Regions from separate parts of the Streptomyces sp. NBC_01260 genome, predicted to be linked through region 3. Evidence: riboswitches for the same ligand, from Rfam matches in the RefSeq annotation. Region 3 holds a riboswitch; each other region holds the start of a gene.
What was found. A riboswitch is a leader RNA that binds a small molecule or an ion and turns the genes downstream of it on or off. The one in region 3 is predicted to bind cyclic di-AMP.

Region 1 (7,105 bases), 4.5 Mb from region 3:
CTACTCGTCAAATGGTCAAGAACGACCACATCTAGATCAGAAATGCTCGGAAAGGAGAAGATAACGAAAGGTCCGGTGAGGCCGACATAGCCGCCGACCGAGAAGGGCAGCAACTGAAGATTCACATGCGGTAGTTGGGCCAGCCGGACGAGATGGCGCAACTGCTCCCTCATCACCCGCCGGCCGCCGACCGCGCGCCTCAGCACCGCCTCGTCGAGCACCGCGCTCAGCCGCAGCGGCGGATCGCTCCGGAGCACCCCCTGCCGGGCGAGCCGCACCTCCACCAGCGAGTCCAGCTGGCCGGCCGGCAGCCCGTCGAGCGCGGCCCGGGTCACCGCCCGTGCGTAGTCGGCGGTCTGCAACAGGCCGGGCACCACCGAGGTCTCCAGCGTGCGGGCGGTGCGCGCCTGGGACTCCAGGCTGATGAAGTCGCGGTACTGGGGCGGGATGAGGCCGCGGTAGGCGTGCCACCAGCCCGCGCCGCCACCGCCCGCCGAACCGGCGAGCGCCTTCAGGACCTTCCGCAACTGCGGGTCGTCCACGGCGTACGTGTCCAGCAGCCGGGTGACATCGCCGGCCCGCACCCCACTGACACCCGTCTCGATCCGGCTCACCTTCGACTGGTGCCAGCCGAGCAGCTGCGCGGCGTCCCGGCTGGTGAGTCCTGATGCATGGCGCAGACTCCGCAGCTCCTCCCCGAGCTTGCGGCGCCGCACCGCAGGGCCGTGCTGCATGTGGTGCCTCCCTCCCTCTCCCTGCCGAGCGGACAGTGTGCCGCTCCCGCACGGCATCGGGGGAAGAGTTCACCGCTTTGAGCGACAGATATATGCATATCTTGGTGGATCGTCGTTACAGAGGGCAGCATCAATGGCAATCTGGCGCGAAGCACAGCGGACCGATCGCGGGTCGTTCCGGGTGGGAAAGGGGCGGCCGGCCATGGCGGACCATCAAGAGGCAAGCGTCACTCTGCCGAGCGAGGCGGTCTCGGTCTCCGCGGCCCGGAGGTATGTGGCCCGGGTACTGGCCGAATGGGGACTGTCCGACGGGAGCGAGTCCGCGGACACCATCCGGCTGATCGTCTCGGAGCTCGCGACCAACGCGGTCCAGCACACGTTCGGCCAGTCGCCCACCTTCACCGTGGACCTCCGGCTGGAGCGCGAGGAACAGCTGCACCTCGGGGTGACGGACAGTCACCCCCGCTGGCCCCAGCGGCTGCCCGCCGCCGTCCAGCAGGACAACGGGCGCGGCATGGTGATCATCCGTTCCCTGGCCAAGGAGTACGGTGGCCGGCTGACCGTCACACCCACCGCCGACGGCGGCAAGACCGTCTGGATCGTCCTCCCCTGGAACGTCCCCGTCCAGAGCTGACCGGACCCGCGCATCGCCGCCCGGGTCACTGCGGTGCGGCGGCCCGTCCGAACCCGCTCCGCAACAGGGCCCGCAGAGTCGCCGCCGCGGCGCTCGACCGGTCACCGCGGTGCACCACCGAGATCGTCCGGCGGAACGCGGCGGGATCCAGCCTCCGTACGGACAGCGGCGTCGGCGACATCGCCGCGACCATCTCGGGAACCACCGCGATCCCGATGCCCGCGCTGACCAGGGCGCACACCAGCGCATAACCGGGCGACTCGCAGACCACCGCGGGCAGTGCGCCCGCCTCGGCCAGGGCACTCTCCACGCCGCGCCGCGGCGGATGCGTGGGCGCGCTGCTGATCAGCGGCCGGCCCGCGAGGTCCGTCACCGGAAGCCGCCCGCTGCCGTCGGCCAGGACCTGCCCGACGGCGGTGATCAGCACCAGTTCCTCGACCAGCAGGGGCTCGGCACTGACGCCCGAGGGCAGCGGCGTCGCGGCGGCCGGTTCGTACGCGTGCGTCAGCGCGAGATCGACCTCGCCCGCCGCCACCGCCGCCACCCCGCCCGGCGGCTCGTACTCCGTGACGACCAGCTCCACATCCGGGTGCGCCCGGCGGAAGGCGCTCAGCACGGGAGGCAGCAGATGGATGCCGGCCGTGGTGAAGGTGCCGACTCGCAGGCGTCCTCCGGAGAGTCCGGCGAGACGGGCCAGCTCGTGGCGGGCCTGGTCCATCTCGTCCAGGACCCGCCGAGCCCGGCCGGCGAGCAGCTCGCCCGCGGCGGTGAGACGGGCGCCCCGGTGGTGCCGGACCAGCAGCGCGGCACCGGCCTCCCGCTCCAGCTTGGCGAGCTGCTGGGAGAGCGCGGGGGCCGTGTAGCCCAGGCGGGCGGCGGCCCGGGTGATCGAACCGGCCTCGGCGACCGCCACCAGCGCCGCGAGCCGTGTCGGGTCGTACATTAAGCATTCCTTTTGGCAGACCCATAAGATTGCAAGTACATGCTAAAGGCTGTTCGGGTCCAGGGTGGAGCCATGGACGCCCAACTGACTGCCTTCCTCGGAGTCGCCGCCGCCATGGTCGCGCTGCCCGGAGCGGACTTCGCCGTCGTCGTACGCAACGCTCTCGCCTCGCGGTCGGCGGGGGTGGCCACCGCGCTCGGCGTCGCCGGGGGGCTGCTCGTCCACACCGCGCTCGCCGTCGCCGGGCTGGCCGCCGTGCTGGTGGCGGTGCCGGTGCTGTTCCGCACGGTTCAGTTCCTCGGCGGGGTGTACGTGCTCTACCTGGGCGTCAGCGCGCTGCGCTCGGCCCGGCGCCGCGACGGGCGGGCGCACGCCCCCGAAACCGCGGCGGACCGGCCGGACGGCGGGCAGGCCGCAGTCGGGGCCCGGCGCGCACTGCGCCAGGGCTTCCTGACCAACGCGCTGAACCCCAAGGCGCCGGTGCTCTTCCTCAGCCTGCTGCCGCAGTTCGTCCCTGCCGGGGCCGACCCGCTGCCCAGGACGCTGCTGCTCGCCGTGATCGTCGTGCTGCTCGCACTGATCTGGTTCCCGGCCGTGGCGCTCCTGGTGGACCGCCTGGGCCGGTGGCTGCGCCGGCCGCGTACCGCCCGGGCGATCGAGGGCGGCAGCGGCGCGGCACTCACCGCACTCGGTGCGGTGCTGGTGACCGGCACCCTGCTGCACTGATCCCAGGTGCGGATCATCCGGTGGCGGGGCACAGGCGTCAGCGGACCCGCCCGTAGAAGACGCTCTTCGTCCAGATCCTCTCCAGCCGCACCACGGCGCCGGTCTTCGGCGAGTGCCAGATTCTTCCGCTGCCCGCGTAGATGCCCACGTGGAAGATGCTGCGGCCGGAGTGGAAGAAGACCAGATCGCCACGTTGCCGCTTCGAGGCCGGGATGTGGCGGGTCTTGTTGTACTGCTGCTGCGCCGTACGAGGAAGCTTCTTGCCCACTCTTTTGAACGAGTAGAGCGTCAGCCCCGAACAGTCGAAACGGCTGGGGCCGGTGGCGCCCCACCGGTACGGCGATCCCTTCTTCGACGCGGCGATGTCGAGCGCCTTCAACGAATGAGTCGCGGCCTGGGCGTCGGTCACGGCGCCGGGGACGAACAGCGTGCCGCCGACGGCGGCGAGAGTCATGACCGAGGCCGTTGTGGCCCTGGCAAGCAGATACGGGACATGAACCTGCGCACTCATGCGCAACCCTTCGTCAGCCGCCTGTGAAGGATGACCTGTCGGGTTCGGGCTGGCGAAGTTGCCCGGCCGCACAAGGCGGCTTCACCCCGAGGGACAACCGGAGGTCCGGTCGGCCCGTTGTGCTCGGGTCCTCCACTCCTGCCGATCCACTCCTGTCGACCAGGCATCCGGGCGGCGGCAGGACTCGGCGTCCGCCCGGACCGCCCCGCCGCGGTGGCGGGGGCTTGTCGTCCCAGGGATCTTGACTCACCGACCGCCGGATTTCCGAGGTGAAACGGTGACATGTGAGGCTCATCACGACTGATCTGATCGGGTGGACAGGGGGTTTTACGGGGAGTTGCCGGGCCTCCCCTGCCCGTGCCGTACCAGCGGCGAAACGGGAGATTTCACCCATGGGCCACCTCGAAAGCGCAAGTTGAGCTGTCCCTCCTGCGAGGTGACACCTACGCCGAACGAGCGAGATAATTCGGTCCACCCGTCGGGCGTGTCGGCGCAATGGAGTTGATCAACTCGTCGGGGCCGGCGGCACGGTGACCCGCCCGGCGCGGCGCTCGCCGTCCAGTACCCGTAGCGCCCGCGTCAACGTGGCGGAGTGGATCCGGGCTTCACCCCGCTCGTGCATCAGTGCGAGCGCGTCCCGCAGCGCCGCGGCGTGCGAGGCGAGTGCCTGTGCGGCGCGCAGGGCCCGGTAGGTGTCGTCGGCGCGGGCCGGGTTGATCCGGCCCAACTGGTCGACTACCTCCAGATAGCGGTCGATGAACTCGCCCTCCGCGCGGGTCAGGGCGGGCAGCGGCGGGAACTCCGGTGGCTGCATCGGGGCTTCACCGCGCGACGGGCGGTGGCAGTGCGGGCCCGCGGCTCTGCACGATGTGGTCGATCAGCCCATAGGCCTTGGCGCCCTCGGCGTCGAGGATGAGATCGCGCTCGGTGTCGGCGGTGATCTGCTCGGCGGAGCGTCCGGTGTGGCGGACCAGCATGCCCGTCAGCGTCTCGCGCATCCGGGCCAGTTCCCGGGCCTCGATCTCCAGGTCGGACGGCTGCCCCTGCAACGGTTCGGCGAGTTCCGGCTGTTGCATCACGACCCGTGCGCCGGGCAGCGCGTGCCGTCGGCCGGGGGCTCCCGCGGCCAGCAGTACGGCCGCGCCGGCGCCCGCCTGGCCGAGGCAGAAGGTCTCCACCTCGCAGGTGAGGAACGCCATCGTGTCGTAGACCGCGGTCATGGCTCCGAACGAGCCGCCGGGGGAGTTGATGTAGAGCTGGATGGGCCGGTCGGGTGCGTCGTGCTCCAGGTACATGAACTGCGCGACCAGGTCGTTGGCCGCAGTGTCGTCGACCGGGGTGCCGAGGAAGACGACCCGTTCGGCCAGCAGTTTGGAGTACGGGTCGAGCGTGCGGGTCCCCTGGGACGTGCGCTCGGTGAACTCGGGCAGTACGTAGCGGGCGGCGGGGCGGTGCATGGCGAAGACCTCTCCTCCGGGGCGCGCAGGGGCCCGTGGGGGTGCCTGCGCGCGCTTCTGTGGAAAATGTACAGGACGTACAGAAGATTATGGTGAGGAGCGTGCCCTAGTGATCCAAGGGAAACAACAGATCAGACGCGGTTTCGCTCTTGGCTTGAGAGACGAAATCTGACAATCTCTCACACAGCAGGTCGAGAGGGCCCGTCCTTGAAGCCCAGCAGGGCCTCCAACTGCGCGGACGCCGACCGCATGTCATCGGCCGTCGGATGTACGTACACCCGCTTGGTGAAGCCGACGTTCGTGTGCGCTGCCCACGCCGCCAGAACCGTGTCCGGCACACCGTTCATCGCCAGGAACGTGAGACAGCTGTGGCGGGCTTCGTGCAGGCGTGTCAGCCTTCCGGGCCTTGCGCGGGACGGTGATGTACTCGGCGACGTTCCGGGCCACCACGCGGCGCCTGACGGCCAGCCGGAGGGCTGCGCACAGGCGGCCCAGCCCCGTCGGCCGTCGTCGTGCGCAGGCCGGTGCCGGCCCTTCCTCCGCGGCGCCGCGCCGACACCAGCAGCCAGGCGACCATCGACTTGACGTGCTCTTCCGTGCGCTCCTGCAGGCGCAGGTGGCCCGGGCGCATGCGTGGAGGCGGGGGTCGCCGCTCGGGCCGGCTTGGAACGGCAAGCGCATGCGGCGCTCGGTCTGGCCTGGTACGACATCGAGGAGCGGGCCGCCGGCGACCCGTCGGGCAGCAGCTTCGGGTCGGGGCACCTACGGGGCTTCGAAGGCGTGTGTGAGCTATACGTCGGTGATCCGGGGCGGGCGCACGACCGGTTCGAGGCGTCGGCGTCGGAGCTGGTCGCACCTCGGGAACGGGTGCAACGGGCGATCGTGACGACGGACCAGGCGCCGGCCCGTATCCGGATGGGTGACCCTCGGTCGGCCGCTGATCTCCTGCACGGGTGCGTTCTTGCCGCGAGGGGGCGCGCCCGCAGGACCGTCATCGGCAGTGCTCCGCCCGCGGCAGCAGGAGTCAGGCGAAGGTTCGGCGCAGATGCGCCGTCAGGCGTTCCGGTACGGCCGGGTGGAAGCGTCCGGAGAGGTAGCCGTCCGGGCGGATCAGGAGGGCCTCGCCGTCACGCGGCGCATAGGCGTCGCGGAACTCGCCCGCCGCGTCGCGCACCCGCGGCGGGCGCAGGCCGACCGGGCGGGCGTCCTCCGGCACCTCTGCGGCGGTGATCAGATAGGCGTCGAGCAGGCCGTGGGCAGCGCGATGCGCCGCGGCGGCGCAGGCCTCGAGCTGGGCGGCGCCGTCGCCCGAGGCGTGCTCCGAGTCCGCGAACAGCAGCAGCACGTGCCGCGGGGTGCGCAGCAGGTCGAACAGCCGTCGCGGGTAGGAGGCGAGGTCGCTCAGCAGGCCGCGGCAGTCCGGTGCCCGGTCGCCGGGGGCAGGACCGGCCGCGGGTGTGCCGTCCGCCGCCTGCTGCTGGACCAACGGGCTGTCCGGGTAGGCGACCAGCAGTTGGGCCTGGCGCCGCAGCAGCATCTCGGCGTCGTCCCCGTCGCTGCTGAGGCCGGTGCCGGCATGGCGGACGGTGCGGGCATGGTGGACGGTGCGGCCGACCACCTCCTGCGCGACCGGGTGGCGTTCGGCGTGATAGCTCTCCAGCACGTCGTCCGTGGCCAGACCGCGGACGGTCAGGGCCAGCTTCCAGGCGAGGTTGTAGGCGTCCTGCACGCCGGTGTTCAGACCCTGCCCGCCGATAGGCGGGTGGATGTGCGCGGCGTCCCCGGCGACGAAGAGGCGGCCGTTCCGGTAGCGGTCCACCATGCGGTGGCTGGTCCGGAAGGCGGACGACCAGCGCAGCGTGGAGGCGGTCGTCGGCTCCGGGGCCAGCCGGTCGAGCACGGCCTGGATCTGGCCGAGGTCCGGTCCGTGGCCCCCCAGGCCGAGGCCGATCCCATCCGGCGCGCTCGAGCCGCCTTCGCCCCCCGCTTGGGAGCCGGGGCGCAGCATCGACAGCCAGTACCGCCGAACGCCCGGCATCGGAATGCAGACGAGCATGTCGTCCATCGCACCGTTCGCGTCCCGGTTCACGGCCCGCATGC
Region 2 (7,105 bases), 2.0 Mb from region 3:
AAGACCCCGGCCGCATCGTCCTGCTCACCGCCAGCCACCGGGTCGCGCCCGGACTGCTGTCCTGGCCCGCCTGGCAGACGCTGCACGCCGCCGACCGGGTGCTGTGCGCCGAGCCGGACCAGCCCCAGCTGCCGTATCTGCGCGAGGCGGGCATCACCGTCGAGCCGGCCGTTCCGGACGCGCGGGAACTCGTCGGCGCCTGCGCCGGGGGCCGGACCCTGGTGGTGCTCAGCGGTGGCGAGGGGAACCAGCCGCTGACCGACGGACTGGCGAGGCTGGCGGGTTCGGGGCGGGTGCAGATGCCGAACCTGGAGCTGCTGCCCGGTTCCTACGATCTGCCGGGCGCCCGGCTGCTGGATCTGGTCCAGGTCATGGACCGGATCCGGATCGAGTGCCCCTGGACCTCGCAGAAGACCCACGTGGGCCTCGCCAAGTACGCCATCGAGGAGGCGTACGAACTCGTCGAGGCGATCGAGGACGGCAACCGCGAGGAGCTGCGCGAGGAGCTCGGCGACGTACTGCTCCAGGTCGTCTTCCACGCGCGCATCGCCGAGGAGGACGAGGACGAGCCGTTCTCGGTGGACGATGTCGCCGCCACGCTCGTCGAGAAGCTGATCCACCGCCATCCGCACGTCTTCGGTGACGAGACCGCCGAGACCCCGGAGGACGTCCACGCGCACTGGCTGCGGACCAAGGCGATCGAGAAGCAGCGCGAGTCGGTCACCGACGGGGTGCCGCTCGGCCAGCCCGCCCTGGCACTCGCCGCGAAGCTGGCCGGCCGGGTCCGTACCGCCGGACTCGACGTGGCGCTCCCCGAGGGCGACGGCATCGGCTACCGGCTCCTGGCGCTGGCGGTGCGCGCCCAGGAGGACGGCACCGACCCGGAGGCCGCCCTGCGGGCCGCGGGCCGCGCCTACCGGGACGCCATCAGGGCGGCGGAGGGCAACGGATAGCCCGGCGCGGGGCACGGCCGCGCGGTCTCGTTCTGGATCACCGCGCCCACGAAGGCGCACTCCACCTCGCAGCCGTCCTGATCCGCACGCGACCACGGATTGCCGACGACGCCCAGGGGTACCTGACTCAGGACCCGGACGAGGCATCGATCGGGCCGCGGGGGATGTCCCTCGGCCCGGCCGGCGCGCGATCACCAGCCAAGGGCCAGACGCCCGGCGGGCCATGCAGCCACTCCGGACCGGAGCCCGCAGCCACCGCTTTGTACCAGCGGGAGGACCGGCGGGACAGCGGGCCATCCCGCCGACGCGGCCGGTCCGGCTTGATCGGGGAGGGACCGCCCAGCCCGGCCAGGGGCAGCGGCTAACGTCGGGGGGTGAACGACAGCCCCGCCGACACCCCTGCCGACACTCCCGCCGATGCGCCCGCGCACGCTGCGGGAGCCACCCCGGCGCCCGCACCCGCCGGCTGCCCCGCCCACGCGGCCGGCGCGGCCGACGCCGTGCCGCCCGCCCCCGAACTCTTCACCTGGGAGTTCGCCACCGACCCGTACCCCGCGTACGCCTGGCTGCGCGAGCACAGCCCCGTGCACCGCACGACCCTGCCCAGCGGGGTCGAGGCCTGGCTCGTCACCCGGTACGCGGATGCCAAGCAGGCCCTCGCCGACGCCCGGCTCTCCAAGAACCCGGCGCACCACGCCGAGCCGGCGCACGCCAAGGGCCGCACCGGCATTCCGGGCGAGCGCAAGGCGGAGCTGATGACGCATCTGCTGAACATCGACCCGCCCGATCACACCCGGCTGCGGCGTCTGGTGTCGAAGGCGTTCACGCCCCGGCGCATCGCGGAGTTCGCGCCGCGCGTGCAGGAGCTGACGGACCGCCTCATCGACTCCTTCGCGCAGAAGGGGGAGGCGGACCTCATCCATGAGTTCGCCTTCCCGCTCCCCATCTACGCGATCTGCGACCTGCTCGGCGTCCCGCGCGAGGACCAGGACGACTTCCGGGACTGGGCGGGCATGATGATCCGCCACGGCGGCGGCCCCCGCGGCGGGGTGGCCCGTTCGGTGAAGAAGATGCGCGGCTATCTGCTCGAACTCATCCACCGCAAGCGCGAGAACCCCGGGGACGACCTGATCTCGGGACTGATCCGGGCGAGTGACGACGGCGAGCACCTGACCGAGAACGAGGCCGCCGCGATGGCCTTCATCCTGCTCTTCGCCGGGTTCGAGACGACCGTCAACCTCATCGGCAACGGCGTCCACACCCTGCTGGGCCACCCGGAGCAGCGCGAGCGGCTCCAGCGGTCCCTGGCGGCGGGGGAGACGGAGCTGCTGGCCACCGGGGTCGAGGAACTGCTGCGTTACGACGGTCCGGTGGAGCTGGCGACCTGGCGGTTCGCCACCGAGGCGCTGACGATCGGCGGGCAGCCGGTCGCCGAGGGGGACCCCGTGCTGGTGGTGCTGGCGGCCGCCGACCGGGACCCCGAACGCTTCGCCGCTCCGGACACGCTGGACCTCTCGCGGCGTGACAATCAGCACCTCGGTTACGGTCACGGCATCCATTACTGCCTGGGAGCACCGCTCGCCCGGCTGGAGGGACAGGCCGCGCTCGCCACGCTGCTGAAACGCCTCCCGGACCTGCGACTTGCGGTGGAACCTGCCGATTTGCGCTGGCGTGGCGGGCTCATCATGCGCGGACTGCGCACGCTTCCGGTGGAGTTCACCCCCGAGACCGTCCCCGGCGAAGGTGACGCTCTGTCAACTCTGTGACTTTCACGTGATCTCTGCTGCATCGACTTGTGACACACGTTCGAGTCCCGCTAGGTTCACCGTTCGACTCATCCGTCACTCGTCCGTCACACGGAAGGCATTCCCATGGGCTCCGCGAACGGCAGGCACCGTCGCCCTCGGCAGGCACCCGCGATCGTCGTCGCCGCAGGCGTGACCGGCTCGGCCATCGCCATCCCGCTGCTCGGCGCGGCCGGCGCGCACGCAGCCGACGCCTCGACCTGGGACCGGGTCGCCGAGTGCGAGAGCGGCGGCATGTGGAGTGCCGACCTCAGCAACGGCTTCTACGGCGGCCTGCAGTTCTCGCAGGAGGTGTGGAAGTCCTACGGCGGCGATTCGTACGCCCCGCGTGCGGACCTGGCCAGCCGCTCGCAGCAGATCGCCGTGGCGGAGAAGGTCCTGGACGACCAGGGGCCGAAGGCGTGGCCCAGCTGCGCCGTCATCTCCGGCCTCGCCGTGGACGGTTCCCTGCCGGGCGTCGACCCGGGCAGCACCCCGTCCGCCCACCCGTCCGAGAGCGCGGACCCGTCCGCGAGCGCCGACCCGTCGGACGGCGCGTCCAAGGGCGCCAAGAAGACCCCGTCGGACGACGCCACCGCCGACACCGCCGACACCGCCGACAAGGACCGTACGCCGGACGCCTCGGACTCCCCGTCCGCCACGCCCTCGGCATCCGGCTCCTCCGGCGCGAGTGACACCTCCGACGCCCCGGGCAGGTCCTCCCGGGCCGGGGACACGGGCGGCAGGCACCGCGGTGCGCCGGCCCCGGAGAAGCCCGGCAGCGACCGGGACTCGGGACGGCACGCCTCGCGCGGCGAAGGTGACGCACGCGGCAAGGGCGCACCCGCCGCTGACGGTACGTACACCGTCCGGCCGGGCGACAACCTCTGGGCGATTGCTGACGCACAGAAGCTGCCCGGCGGCTGGACCGGGCTGTACGAGGCCAACAAGGCGGCGGTCGGCTCCGACCCGGACCTCATCCTCCCTGGCCAGAGTCTCGATCTCGGCGTGAAGGCCGGATGAGAACGACCGCGGAAGCAGTCTGATCATCAGCTGAATGCGCCCCAAATCTGGGGTACTTAGGCGGTCTATGTCCCATTTTTGACTAAGTGAGACATGGGTCTCTTTGCGTGAACTGGTGCGTCTTGTTCGGGAGCTCCCCCCGCATCCGTTCCGACCTGCGCAAACAGGCCTTCTTCAGATGCAAGTAAGGGCTGTTTATCCGGTATGTCCTTCTTTGGAGATGGGGGTTGCGTGTGTTTACGGTCGGAACCGCTCGCACCGCGGGCCCCGTCGATCGTCACGCCGAATCCTGCCGTCGGTCGAAGGGAACAGACGCGTAAAGCGCCGTAGGCAGGAGCGGGGGACCCAGGTAAGTGCCGGGCCCGATCGTCGCAAGACGCATCAGGACCGGCTTGGGGTTAAGTCGTGCGCTAGGACGTGCGACCGGGCAACTCACTTGGCCCGAACCCGACAGCTCACCTCGCAGGCGTCGGTGAGGAGAAGTCTCGATGCTGCTGAACAGCAAGGGCAACAAGCACCGCCGCCCGTCCAAGGCCGTCCGTATCGCCACGCTCGCCGGTGTGACCGGTGCCGCCATCGCCGTGCCCCTGATGGGTGCGACCGGCGCCTCCGCGGCCTCCGTCTCCACGTGGGACGCGGTCGCCCAGTGCGAGTCCGGCGGCAACTGGTCCATCAACACCGGCAACGGCTACTACGGCGGTCTGCAGTTCTCGCAGTCCAGCTGGGCCGCCGCCGGCGGTACGCAGTACGCGGCCCGCGCCGACCTGGCCAGCAAGTCCCAGCAGATCACCGTGGCCGAGAAGCTCCTCGACATGCAGGGACCGGGCGCCTGGTCCTGCGCCGGTGCCGGCAACCTGAGCAACGACGGTGTCGACCCGGGTGTCGGCACCGGCTCCACCGCCCCCAAGACCGAGACCGCTCCCAAGCAGGAGTCGGCTCCGGCCCAGCAGGCCGAGCCGAAGAAGTCCGAGCGCACCGAGGCCCCGGCCACCAACCGCTCTGACCGCTCGACCGCCCCCAAGGCGGAGCAGAAGAAGACCGTCACCACCCCGACCGGCGAGAAGGTCAAGAAGGGTGATGGCGAGTACAAGGTCGTCACCGGCGACTCGCTGAGCAAGATCGCGGCCGACCACCACGTCAAGGGCGGCTGGGAGCAGCTGTTCGAGCTGAACAAGGACATCGTCAAGGACGCCGACATGATCTTCCCGGGTCAGCAGCTCCACCTGGTGAAGTGATTCAGCACCCTCCTCGCTGAGCACCCCGGCCCGGCCCGCATCTTCCCCCCATGCGTGCCGGGCCGGGGTTCGCCGGTCGCCGGGCCATCGCTTCGCGGCTCACCGGATTCCGCGTTGATTGTTCAACTGTTGTAGTTACTGGTCAGTAAATTTCTGGCCGTTCGCCCCGCTATGACAGCTCTTGGGTCCTTTTTCGTCCCAGGGGACGGGCGGTCGGCCGACTGAGACGGCCGGGCCGGTTAGGCTCTTGTCGCAAGGCCAAAGTGACCCTGCACAACCAGCGTCATATCCCAGAAGGAGATGCCTCGTGCCGTCCATCGACGTCGTCGTAGCCCGGGAAATCCTCGACTCCCGGGGCAACCCCACGGTCGAGGTCGAGGTTGGCCTCGACGACGGCAGCACGGGTCGTGCTGCTGTTCCGTCCGGAGCCTCCACCGGTGCGTTCGAGGCCATTGAGCTTCGCGACGGTGACCCCAACCGCTACCACGGGAAGGGCGTCGAGAAGGCGGTCCTCGCCGTGATCGAGCAGATCGGCCCGGAGCTCGTCGGCTATGACGCGACCGAGCAGCGGCTGATCGACCAGGCCATGTTCGACCTGGACGCCACGGAGAACAAGGGCTCGCTCGGCGCCAACGCCATCCTCGGCGTCTCGCTCGCCGTCGCCCACGCCGCGTCCGAGGCCTCGGACCTGCCGCTGTTCCGCTACCTCGGTGGCCCGAACGCGCACCTGCTGCCCGTCCCGATGATGAACATCCTCAACGGTGGGTCGCACGCCGACTCCAACGTGGACATCCAGGAGTTCATGATCGCCCCGATCGGCGCGGAGTCCTTCTCCGAGGCCCTGCGCTGGGGCGCCGAGGTCTACCACACGCTGAAGAAGGTCCTGAAGACCAAGGGCCTGTCCACCGGCCTCGGTGACGAGGGCGGCTTCGCGCCGAACCTGGAGTCCAACCGCGCGGCCCTCGACCTCATCGTCGAGGCCATCAAGGAAGCCGGCTACGCCCCGGGCAAGGACATCGCGCTCGCGCTCGACGTCGCCGCGTCCGAGTTCTACAAGGACGGCAAGTACGAGTTCGAGGGCAAGTCCCGCTCGGCCGCCGAGATGACCGAGTACTACGAGGAGCTCGTCTCCGCGTACCCGCTGGTCTCCATCGAGGACCCGCTGTACGAGGACGACTGGGCCGGCTGGAAGGTCATCACCGACAAGATCGGCGCCAAGGTGCAGATCGTCGGCGACGACCTCTTCGTCACCAACCCGGAGCGCCTGGCCCGCGGCATCGAGGAGGGCTCCGCCAACGCCCTGCTCGTCAAGGTCAACCAGATCGGTTCGCTGACCGAGACCCTGGACGCCGTCGAGCTGGCCCAGCGCAACGGCTTCAAGTGCATGATGTCCCACCGCTCCGGCGAGACCGAGGACGTCACCATCGCCGACCTCGCGGTCGCCGTGAACTGCGGCCAGATCAAGACCGGCGCCCCGGCCCGCTCGGACCGCGTCGCCAAGTACAACCAGCTGCTGCGCATCGAGGAGATCCTCGACGACGCCGCGGTGTACGCGGGCCGCTCGGCGTTCCCGCGGTTTCGCTCCGAAGGCTGACGAGCACAGCTAGGGTCTTTCGTTTGGATCAGGCCGGACCCCGCGAGCCCGGCATGATCCAAACGAGAGGCCCTAGGGCTGACAAGCCCGGCCGGGTCCAGCGCCCCGGCCTCCGTCCGTCCCCGCACTCGGTCCCGTACCGTGTGCGGGGACGGACGTGCGTAATGGGGAGGCGGAGACATGGCCGCGAAGGACCGGGACCGGTTCTCCACCGCGACCCGGCTGAGGCTGCTCGGTGAGCAGACCGCAGCCCGCGTCTACCGGTCCCAGAACCGCCGTCAGGCGCACCGCTCCCGCCTCACCGGCCGGGCGGCCGTCCTGGCCCTGATCGTCTGCTCCCTGGTCGTCGCACTCGCGTACCCGATGCGGCAGTACGTGTCGCAGCGCGACGAGATCGCCGACCAGGAGCGGCTCGCGCAGGAGGCCGAGGCACGCACCGAGGAACTGCGCGACGAGAAGTCGCGCCTCCAGGACGACGCGTACATCAAGCGGCTGGCCCGCGAGCACCTGCACTAC
Region 3 (7,105 bases):
TCGCTGCGGTGCGGGCAGCAGAGCCGGTGTACGGGCGCTGCTTGGGTTTCCGGTGCGCGGCCACGAGGGCGGGGGTCCTTCCTGTCGACTGCCCGTCGGGGTCTACCGGCGGGCCCGCCCGGTCCGGCGGCGGGTCACCAACAGGGGGAGCGGCCCGCCGCCGGATCTCTCGGCGGGGTGAGCGGAAGGTGCCGTCCGGGTGCGGAGCGGCGGTGATCCGGTCACCTGGGTAGGCACGCTAAACCCGGGGCACGGACAAGAGTCGTAATGACGCCTATTGTCTGAATTTGGCGTTGCGTTGTTGTTGGATGACCGGAAAAATTGCACCAGAGTCAGGCAATTGGTGCATTCAATGGTCAAGCGTTCAGTAAGCCCCACCTGGCTGCGGAAGGCTGATATGACCAGGACTAAGGTGCGGAACCATGCGTGTACTCATCGATGTCTTCGTCGCCCTGCACATCATCGGAATCGCCGCCCTGCTGGGAGGCTTCCTCACCCAGATGAAGGCGATGGGGGCGGGGACGGCGCGATTCGTGCCCGGGATGCTGCACGGCGCGCTGACCATGCTGGTCACCGGTGTCGCGCTGGTCGGGCTCGACCAGGCCGACGACCACCCCGTGAACAACGTCAAGATCGGCATCAAGCTGCTGATCCTGGTCGTCATCCTCGCGCTCGTCTACGTCAAGCGGGACGAGGAGAAGGTCGAGAAGGGCCTCTTCGCGGCGGTGGGCGGACTGACGGTCGTCAACATCTTCATCGCCACGCTCTGGACCTGAGCGGGTGGTGGCCGGTGGGTGGCCGGCGGCCGTCCGCAACCGACCGGTGGCTGACCACCGCTGACCACTGTCGACCACCTCTGAGCGCTTCTGACTACGGCGCGGCGTCCCAGTCGACCTGCCGGCCCTCCCGCCGCAGCGCCTCCTCCACACCCGCCCAGTCCTCGACCCACTCGCCCACGTAGTCCCGCGTCATCGCCGGGTCGGCCGCCACCAGGATGTCCACTCCGGCAGCGGAGGCCCGCTCCTCGGGCGACTCGGCGAGGTCGGCCAGCCGGTCGACACGGAGGTAGCCCCCCGCGTCGGAGCCCGCCGTGATCCGGCCCACCACCCCGTAACGGGCGCGCTGTTCGGCCGCCGCGACATCGCCGCGGTCGGCGGTGGCCGTGACCGAGACCGAGCCCGGGTGCGTGAAGGCTCCGTCCGGTGCCCCGTCGCCGAGGCCGTGGCGGGTCCGGGCCGCCGCCAGCCGGTCGCGGCCCGTCTCCGCCGCCGCCGCGCGCAGCCCGTGGACGTGCAGCGTCCGCTCCTGCGGGCTCCAGGACATGATCCGCTCGACGTCCCGGTCCTGGATCGCGTCCTCCTCGGCGGCCGTCGCGCCGACCTCCCCGTCCAGCTCCCGGGCGAGCGCCCGCGCCGATTCGGACGGTTCGACCGCGCCGTCCGGGCCCTGGTCGATGAGCATCGCGATGCCGGCGAACAGGGCTCTGAGCCCGAGCGCCGCCGACTGCCGGACGCCGCTCGGCCGGAACTCCTGACCGAGCTCCGGCAGTGCGCTCAGCCTGCGGTGCATGGCGGCGGCCACGTTCTCGTCCGGCGGCGCGGTGTCCCACAGCAGCTCCAGCGCGGCCACACAGGTGTCCTGGTCCGCCGGGCGCCCCTCGTCGGCGAGGTACTGGAGGAGTACCCCGGCGGTGCGCTCGGCGCAGGCTGCCGAGAACAGCCTGGCCTGGCCGAAGGTCCCCAGGAAGGCCATGCCCCGGACGCTCTCCAAGATCTTCACGGTCGCTCGCTCCTGTGGTGCTCTGCGCGCTGTGCCCGCGTCTCGGACAGGTCGGCGCCGATCCCGGTCGCGACCAGGGCCCCGATGACCGCCACGACCACCAGGCCGGGACACTCCAGTGCGCCCTGTCCCCGGTCCCGCCGCCGGCGTAACCCCAGCACCCGCGCTTCCGTACGTGGTACAGCGCGCCGGCCTAGCCGGCGCCGCAACTCCCCCATGAGTGGCATAAGAACACGCTAACGGTCCCACGGAGCCCGCGTATTGGGCCACGGACCCACTACGCGTGCTCCGTACGGCAGGCCCCTGGGGGCGCCGGACACTCGCTAGCCGGGCCGCACGCTCCCGTAGATCGGCATGTAGTAGATCGACTCCTCGCGCACGTCCGCCCCCGGCTTCGGCGCGTGGATCATCATGCCGTCGCCCTTGTAGATGCCGACGTGGCTGATGTCGTCGTAGAAGAAGACCAGGTCCCCGGGCTGCAGATCCGCCGTGGCGATCCGGGTGCCGACCTTCACCTGGTCCCAGGTGGTCCGCGGGAGGGTGACGCCCGCGGCCTTCCAGGCCGCCTGGGTGAGCCCCGAGCAGTCGTACGAGGCCGGGCCGGTCGCCCCCCAGACGTACGGCTTGCCGATCTGGGCCCGGGCGAACGCGAGGACCTTCCCGGCCTTCGTCGTGGCGCTGCTGTCCGAGCCGGAGCCTGTCCCGGTGCCCGAGCCCGTTCCCGAGCCCGTCCCCGTGCCGGTCCCGCTTCCGGCCTCCTTGGCCTTGCGGTCGGCCTCCGCCTTCGCGGCGGCCTGCTTCTCCGCCAGCTCCGCGGCCTTGCGCTTGGCCTCGGCCTGCTTCTTCCGCTCCAGCTCGGCGAGGCGCGCCTTCTCCTCGGCGGTCAGCTTCGACAGCAGCGTGCGGGCCTCGGTCAGCTTGTTCTGCACGTTCTGCTTGCTGGTACGCAGCTTGGTCTGCGACGCGGTGAGCGTCTCCAGGCTCGTCACCGCCTCGGCACGCTTCTTCGACGCCTCGGCCTGCTTCGTACGGAAGTCCGTGACGGCCTGCTGCTGGTTCGCGGCCATCCGGTTCATGAGGTGGGTCTGGTCGAAGAACGACTGCGGGTCGTTGGCCAGGAAGAAGGTGGCGGTCGGCGCGAGCGCGCCGTCGCGGTACTGGGCGGCGGCGTAGTTCCCGAGCGTCCGGCGGGCGTCGTTCAGCTTGTCGGCGCGCTCGGCGATGTCGTCCAGCAGCGCGTCCACCTTGGTGCGCTGCTTGGCGGACGCCTCTTTCGCCTGGTCGTAGTGCTGGGTCGCGGTGCCCGCCTGCCGGTAGAGGCCGTCGACCTTCTTCTGGACGTCCTCGATGCTGGGCTTCGGGGCCGGGGCCGCCAGCGCGCTCTGCGTGGACAGCAGGGTCACCGAGGCGAGTGCGGCCGTCGTGAACCCGATGGCCGGGGTGGTGCTGCGCACCCGGGGGCGCGGTTTGCGATGCGATGCCAAGGCCGGCATCTCCTTCCGTGGACCGCCTACCGGGTTAGCTGTCGGGTTCGGGCGGAACGGAAGGCTGCCCTACGGTCCTGGTGGGGGTTCGGACCGATTCACCCCGGTGCTGCGTGTGGGTCCCCGGTTCCGGACCCCGTACGGGCAGGCCGGATTCGGCGTGGACGCCCGCTCGGCGTGGTTCGCCTCTGGGGGTACGGGCCGCCCGAACGAGCACGCTAGCCAACTCATGGTGTCGCTGTGAAGGTTGATGTTCGATATGCCCGATACATTTTCGTGACCTTGCCGAAGTGGACGCGGTGCGGGCAGGTCAGGTGCGGGGTCCGTCCACACAGGGTGGGTGCGGCATCGCTTTCCGTGGCCGCGCGGTGGTGCGCGGTTCGTGATGCGGCCCCGGGGTGTCAGTGCGGCCGCCTAGACTCGGACAGCGATGAGCAGCCTCTTTGACGACAGTTTCCTGGCCGGCCTCCAGCACACGGAGGAAGGGCCCCCGCCGCCCCCCGAGGACTCCGCACCCGAAGCGGTGCCGGAGGACCTCTTCGGGGGCGTGTTCGACGGGCCCCCGCCGCCCCGCGACGCGTACTACCGCGACGGGGCCCACCGCCCGGTCATCGACGCCGCCGCGCTGCTCGACGGGCTGAACACCGAGCAGCGTGCCGCCGTGGTGCACGCGGGGTCCCCGCTGCTCATCGTCGCCGGGGCCGGTTCGGGCAAGACCCGGGTGCTGACCCACCGCATCGCCCACCTGCTGGCCGAGCGCGGGGTGCACCCCGGCCAGATCCTGGCGATCACCTTCACCAACAAGGCCGCCGGCGAGATGAAGGAGCGCGTCGAGCAGCTCGTCGGCCCCCGCGCCAACGCCATGTGGGTCATGACCTTCCACAGCGCGTGCGTACGGATCCTGCGCCGCGAGTCGAAGAAGCTCGGCTTCACCTCCTCGTTCTCGATCTACGACGCCGCGGACTCCAAGCGGCTGATGGCCCTGGTCTGCCGCGATCTCGACCTCGACCCGAAGCGCTTCCCGCCGAAGTCGTTCACGGCGAAGGTGTCGAACCTGAAGAACGAGCTGATCGACGAGGAGACCTTCGCCGGCCAGGCGGCGGACGGTTTCGAGAAGACGCTCGCCCAGGCCTACGCGATGTACCAGGCCCGGCTGCGCGAGGCCAACGCGCTGGACTTCGACGACATCATCATGACGACGGTGCACCTGCTCCAGGCCTTCCCCGACGTCGCCGAGCACTACCGCCGCCGCTTCCGGCACGTCCTGGTCGACGAGTACCAGGACACCAACCACGCCCAGTACACGCTCGTACGGGAACTGGTCGGCCCGGCCGGTGCCGCCGACGCCCCCGGCGAGCTGTGCGTCGTCGGTGACGCGGACCAGTCGATCTACGCCTTCCGCGGCGCCACGATCCGCAACATCCTCCAGTTCGAGGAGGACTACCCGGACGCGACCACGATCCTGCTGGAACAGAACTACCGCTCCACCCAGACGATCCTGTCCGCCGCCAACGCCGTCATCGAGCGCAACGAGAGCCGCCGCCCGAAGAACCTCTGGACCAACGCCGGCTCCGGAGCCCGGATCACCGGCTACGTCGCGGACACCGAGCACGACGAGGCGCAGTTCGTCGCCGACGAGATCGACCGGCTGACCGACGCGGGCGACGCCAGGGCCGGAGATGTCGCGATCTTCTACCGGACGAACGCGCAGTCCCGTGTCTTCGAGGAGATCTTCATCCGGGTCGGCCTGCCCTACAAGGTCGTCGGCGGTGTGCGCTTCTACGAGCGCAAGGAGGTCCGGGACGTCCTGGCCTACCTCCGGGTCCTCGCCAACCCCGAGGACACGGTCCCGCTGCGCCGCATCCTGAACGTGCCCAAGCGCGGCATCGGCGACCGGGCCGAGGCGATGATCGACGCCCTGTCACTACGCGAGAAGATCACCTTCCCGCAGGCGCTGCGCCGCGTCGACGAGGCGTACGGCATGGCCGCGCGTTCCGCCAACGCCGTCAAGCGGTTCAACACGCTGATGGAGGAGTTGCGCACGATCGTCGAGTCGGGCGCGGGCCCCGCGGTGGTGCTGGAGGCCGTCATGGAACGGACCGGCTACCTCGCCGAGCTCCAGGCCTCCACCGACCCGCAGGACGAGACCCGGATCGAGAACCTCCAGGAGCTTGCCGCCGTCGCGCTCGAATTCGAGCAGGAGCGCGGCGAGGAGGAGGGTGCGGGCACCCTCTCCGAGTTCCTGGAGCGGGTCGCGCTCGTCGCCGACTCCGACCAGATCCCCGACGAGGACACCGACGGCTCCGGAGTCGTCACGCTGATGACCCTGCACACGGCGAAGGGCCTCGAATTCCCGGTGGTCTTCCTGACCGGCATGGAGGACGGCGTCTTCCCGCACATGCGGGCGCTGGGCCAGGTCAAGGAGCTGGAGGAGGAGCGCCGGCTCGCGTATGTCGGTATCACCCGCGCCCGCGAGCGGCTCTACCTGACCCGGGCGGCGATGCGCAGCGCGTGGGGCCAGCCCTCGTACAACCCGCCGTCACGGTTCCTGGAGGAGATCCCGGACCAGCACCTGGAGTGGAAGCGGAAGGGCCCGATGGCGGCTCCGGCGGGACCGACGTCGGGCATCACCTCGTCGCTGTCCGCGTCCCGCTCGCGCTCCGGGCCCTCGGGCTTCGCGACCCGGCGGACCTCGGACAAGCCGACGATCACGCTGGTGGTCGGCGACCGGGTCACCCACGACCAGTTCGGTCTGGGCACGGTGACGGCGGTCGAGGGCATCGGCGACCAGGCGAAGGCCACGGTCGACTTCGGTGACGAGCGGCCGAAGAAGCTGCTGCTGCGGTACGCGCCGGTCCAGAAGCTGTAGCGCCCGTCCGGTCCGGCGGACGGGCGCGGCCGTCCGCCGGCTCAGGTCGGGTCGACGTTGTGGCTGCGGAGCCAGGGCAGCGGGTCGATGGCCGCGCCGCCGCCGGGCCGCACCTCGAAGTGCAGGTGCGGGCCGGTCGAGTTGCCGGAGTCCCCGGAGTACGCGATGACGTCACCGGCCTTGACCGGGCCCGAGCGGATCCGGGTGCTGCTGAGGTGGCAGTACCAGGTCTCGGTGCCGTCGGCCATCGTGACGATGGCCATGTTCCCGTAGGCGGTGTTGAACTGCGTGTGAACGGTGCCGTCGGTCGCGGCCATCACCGGGGTGCCGTACAGGACGGGGAAGTCGATGCCCGTGTGCACGGACATCCAGTTGACGCCCGCCTGGCCGAAGTACGCGCTGAGGCCGTGCTCCTTGACCGGCATGACGTACTTGGGGCGCAGGGCCTCCTTGCGGGCGGCCTCCGCGATGCGCTTCTTCTTCTCGGCGGCCTGCCGCTCCTTCAGGTCGATGCGCTCCTGGGTGCGGCTCGCGCGGTCGGCGAAGTTCTCCGCGTCGGCGCTGAGGTTGGCGAGCTGGGTGTCCAGCTTGTTGTTGGCGGCGACCGGCTTGACCGTGCCGGGGTCGGCGGCCGCCATCGTCGTGGTGTCGTCCTTCTTCTCCTCGCCGCCGCCCATCCCGCCCACGGAGGCGGCGGCGATACCGGCCACGCTCATCACGCAGGCGGAGGGAACGGCGACGGTGAGGAGAGCGGAGCGCTTGGCGGGCGAACGCCTGCGGCTGCGGCTGCCGCGGGAGACCGGATGGCTCGCGGGGCGACGGGACACGGCAGGGGCCGGGGACGGGTCCTGGTCCAGGGCCTCGGCTTCGTGGCCGGCGCCGGGCTCGTGCGAATCCTGCGCGTCGTAGGAGGCCTGTTCATGGGCGGGGGCGTGGCGCTGGTCCTGGCCCTGCTCCTGGGAGCGGTCTTCGT

Region 1: linked by a shared signal. The riboswitch ahead of OG322_RS33880 (C40 family peptidase) and the one ahead of OG322_RS13440 (C40 family peptidase) in region 3 are both predicted to bind cyclic di-AMP.
Region 2: linked by a shared signal. The riboswitch ahead of OG322_RS22560 (LysM peptidoglycan-binding domain-containing protein) and the one ahead of OG322_RS13440 (C40 family peptidase) in region 3 are both predicted to bind cyclic di-AMP.

Annotation. Positions count from the first base shown of each region.
Region 1 is NZ_CP108464.1:7,595,091-7,602,195, forward strand. It holds gene OG322_RS33860 (helix-turn-helix domain-containing protein) at 1-734, opposite strand, end outside; gene OG322_RS33865 (ATP-binding protein) at 937-1,368, shown strand; gene OG322_RS33870 (LysR family transcriptional regulator) at 1,394-2,311, opposite strand; gene OG322_RS33875 (LysE family translocator) at 2,384-3,037, shown strand; gene OG322_RS33880 (C40 family peptidase) at 3,075-3,548, opposite strand; cyclic di-AMP (ydaO/yuaA leader) riboswitch at 3,552-3,724, opposite strand; gene OG322_RS33885 (hypothetical protein) at 4,054-4,362, opposite strand; gene OG322_RS33890 (ATP-dependent Clp protease proteolytic subunit) at 4,370-5,005, opposite strand; gene OG322_RS33895 (hypothetical protein) at 5,185-5,352, opposite strand; gene OG322_RS33900 (FAD-dependent monooxygenase) at 6,030-7,105, opposite strand, start outside.
Region 2 is NZ_CP108464.1:5,076,650-5,083,754, forward strand. It holds gene OG322_RS22545 (nucleoside triphosphate pyrophosphohydrolase) at 1-953, shown strand, start outside; gene OG322_RS22550 (cytochrome P450 family protein) at 1,328-2,719, shown strand; gene OG322_RS22555 (transglycosylase family protein) at 2,825-3,760, shown strand; cyclic di-AMP (ydaO/yuaA leader) riboswitch at 4,073-4,244, shown strand; gene OG322_RS22560 (LysM peptidoglycan-binding domain-containing protein) at 4,249-4,995, shown strand; gene eno (phosphopyruvate hydratase) at 5,303-6,589, shown strand; gene OG322_RS22570 (FtsB family cell division protein) at 6,770-7,105, shown strand, end outside.
Region 3 is NZ_CP108464.1:3,121,384-3,128,488, reverse strand. It holds gene OG322_RS13455 (C40 family peptidase) at 1-64, opposite strand, end outside; gene OG322_RS13450 (hypothetical protein) at 423-776, shown strand; gene OG322_RS13445 (hypothetical protein) at 871-1,779, opposite strand; gene OG322_RS13440 (C40 family peptidase) at 2,103-3,272, opposite strand; cyclic di-AMP (ydaO/yuaA leader) riboswitch at 3,271-3,434, opposite strand; gene pcrA (DNA helicase PcrA) at 3,694-6,132, shown strand; gene OG322_RS13430 (M23 family metallopeptidase) at 6,174-7,105, opposite strand, start outside.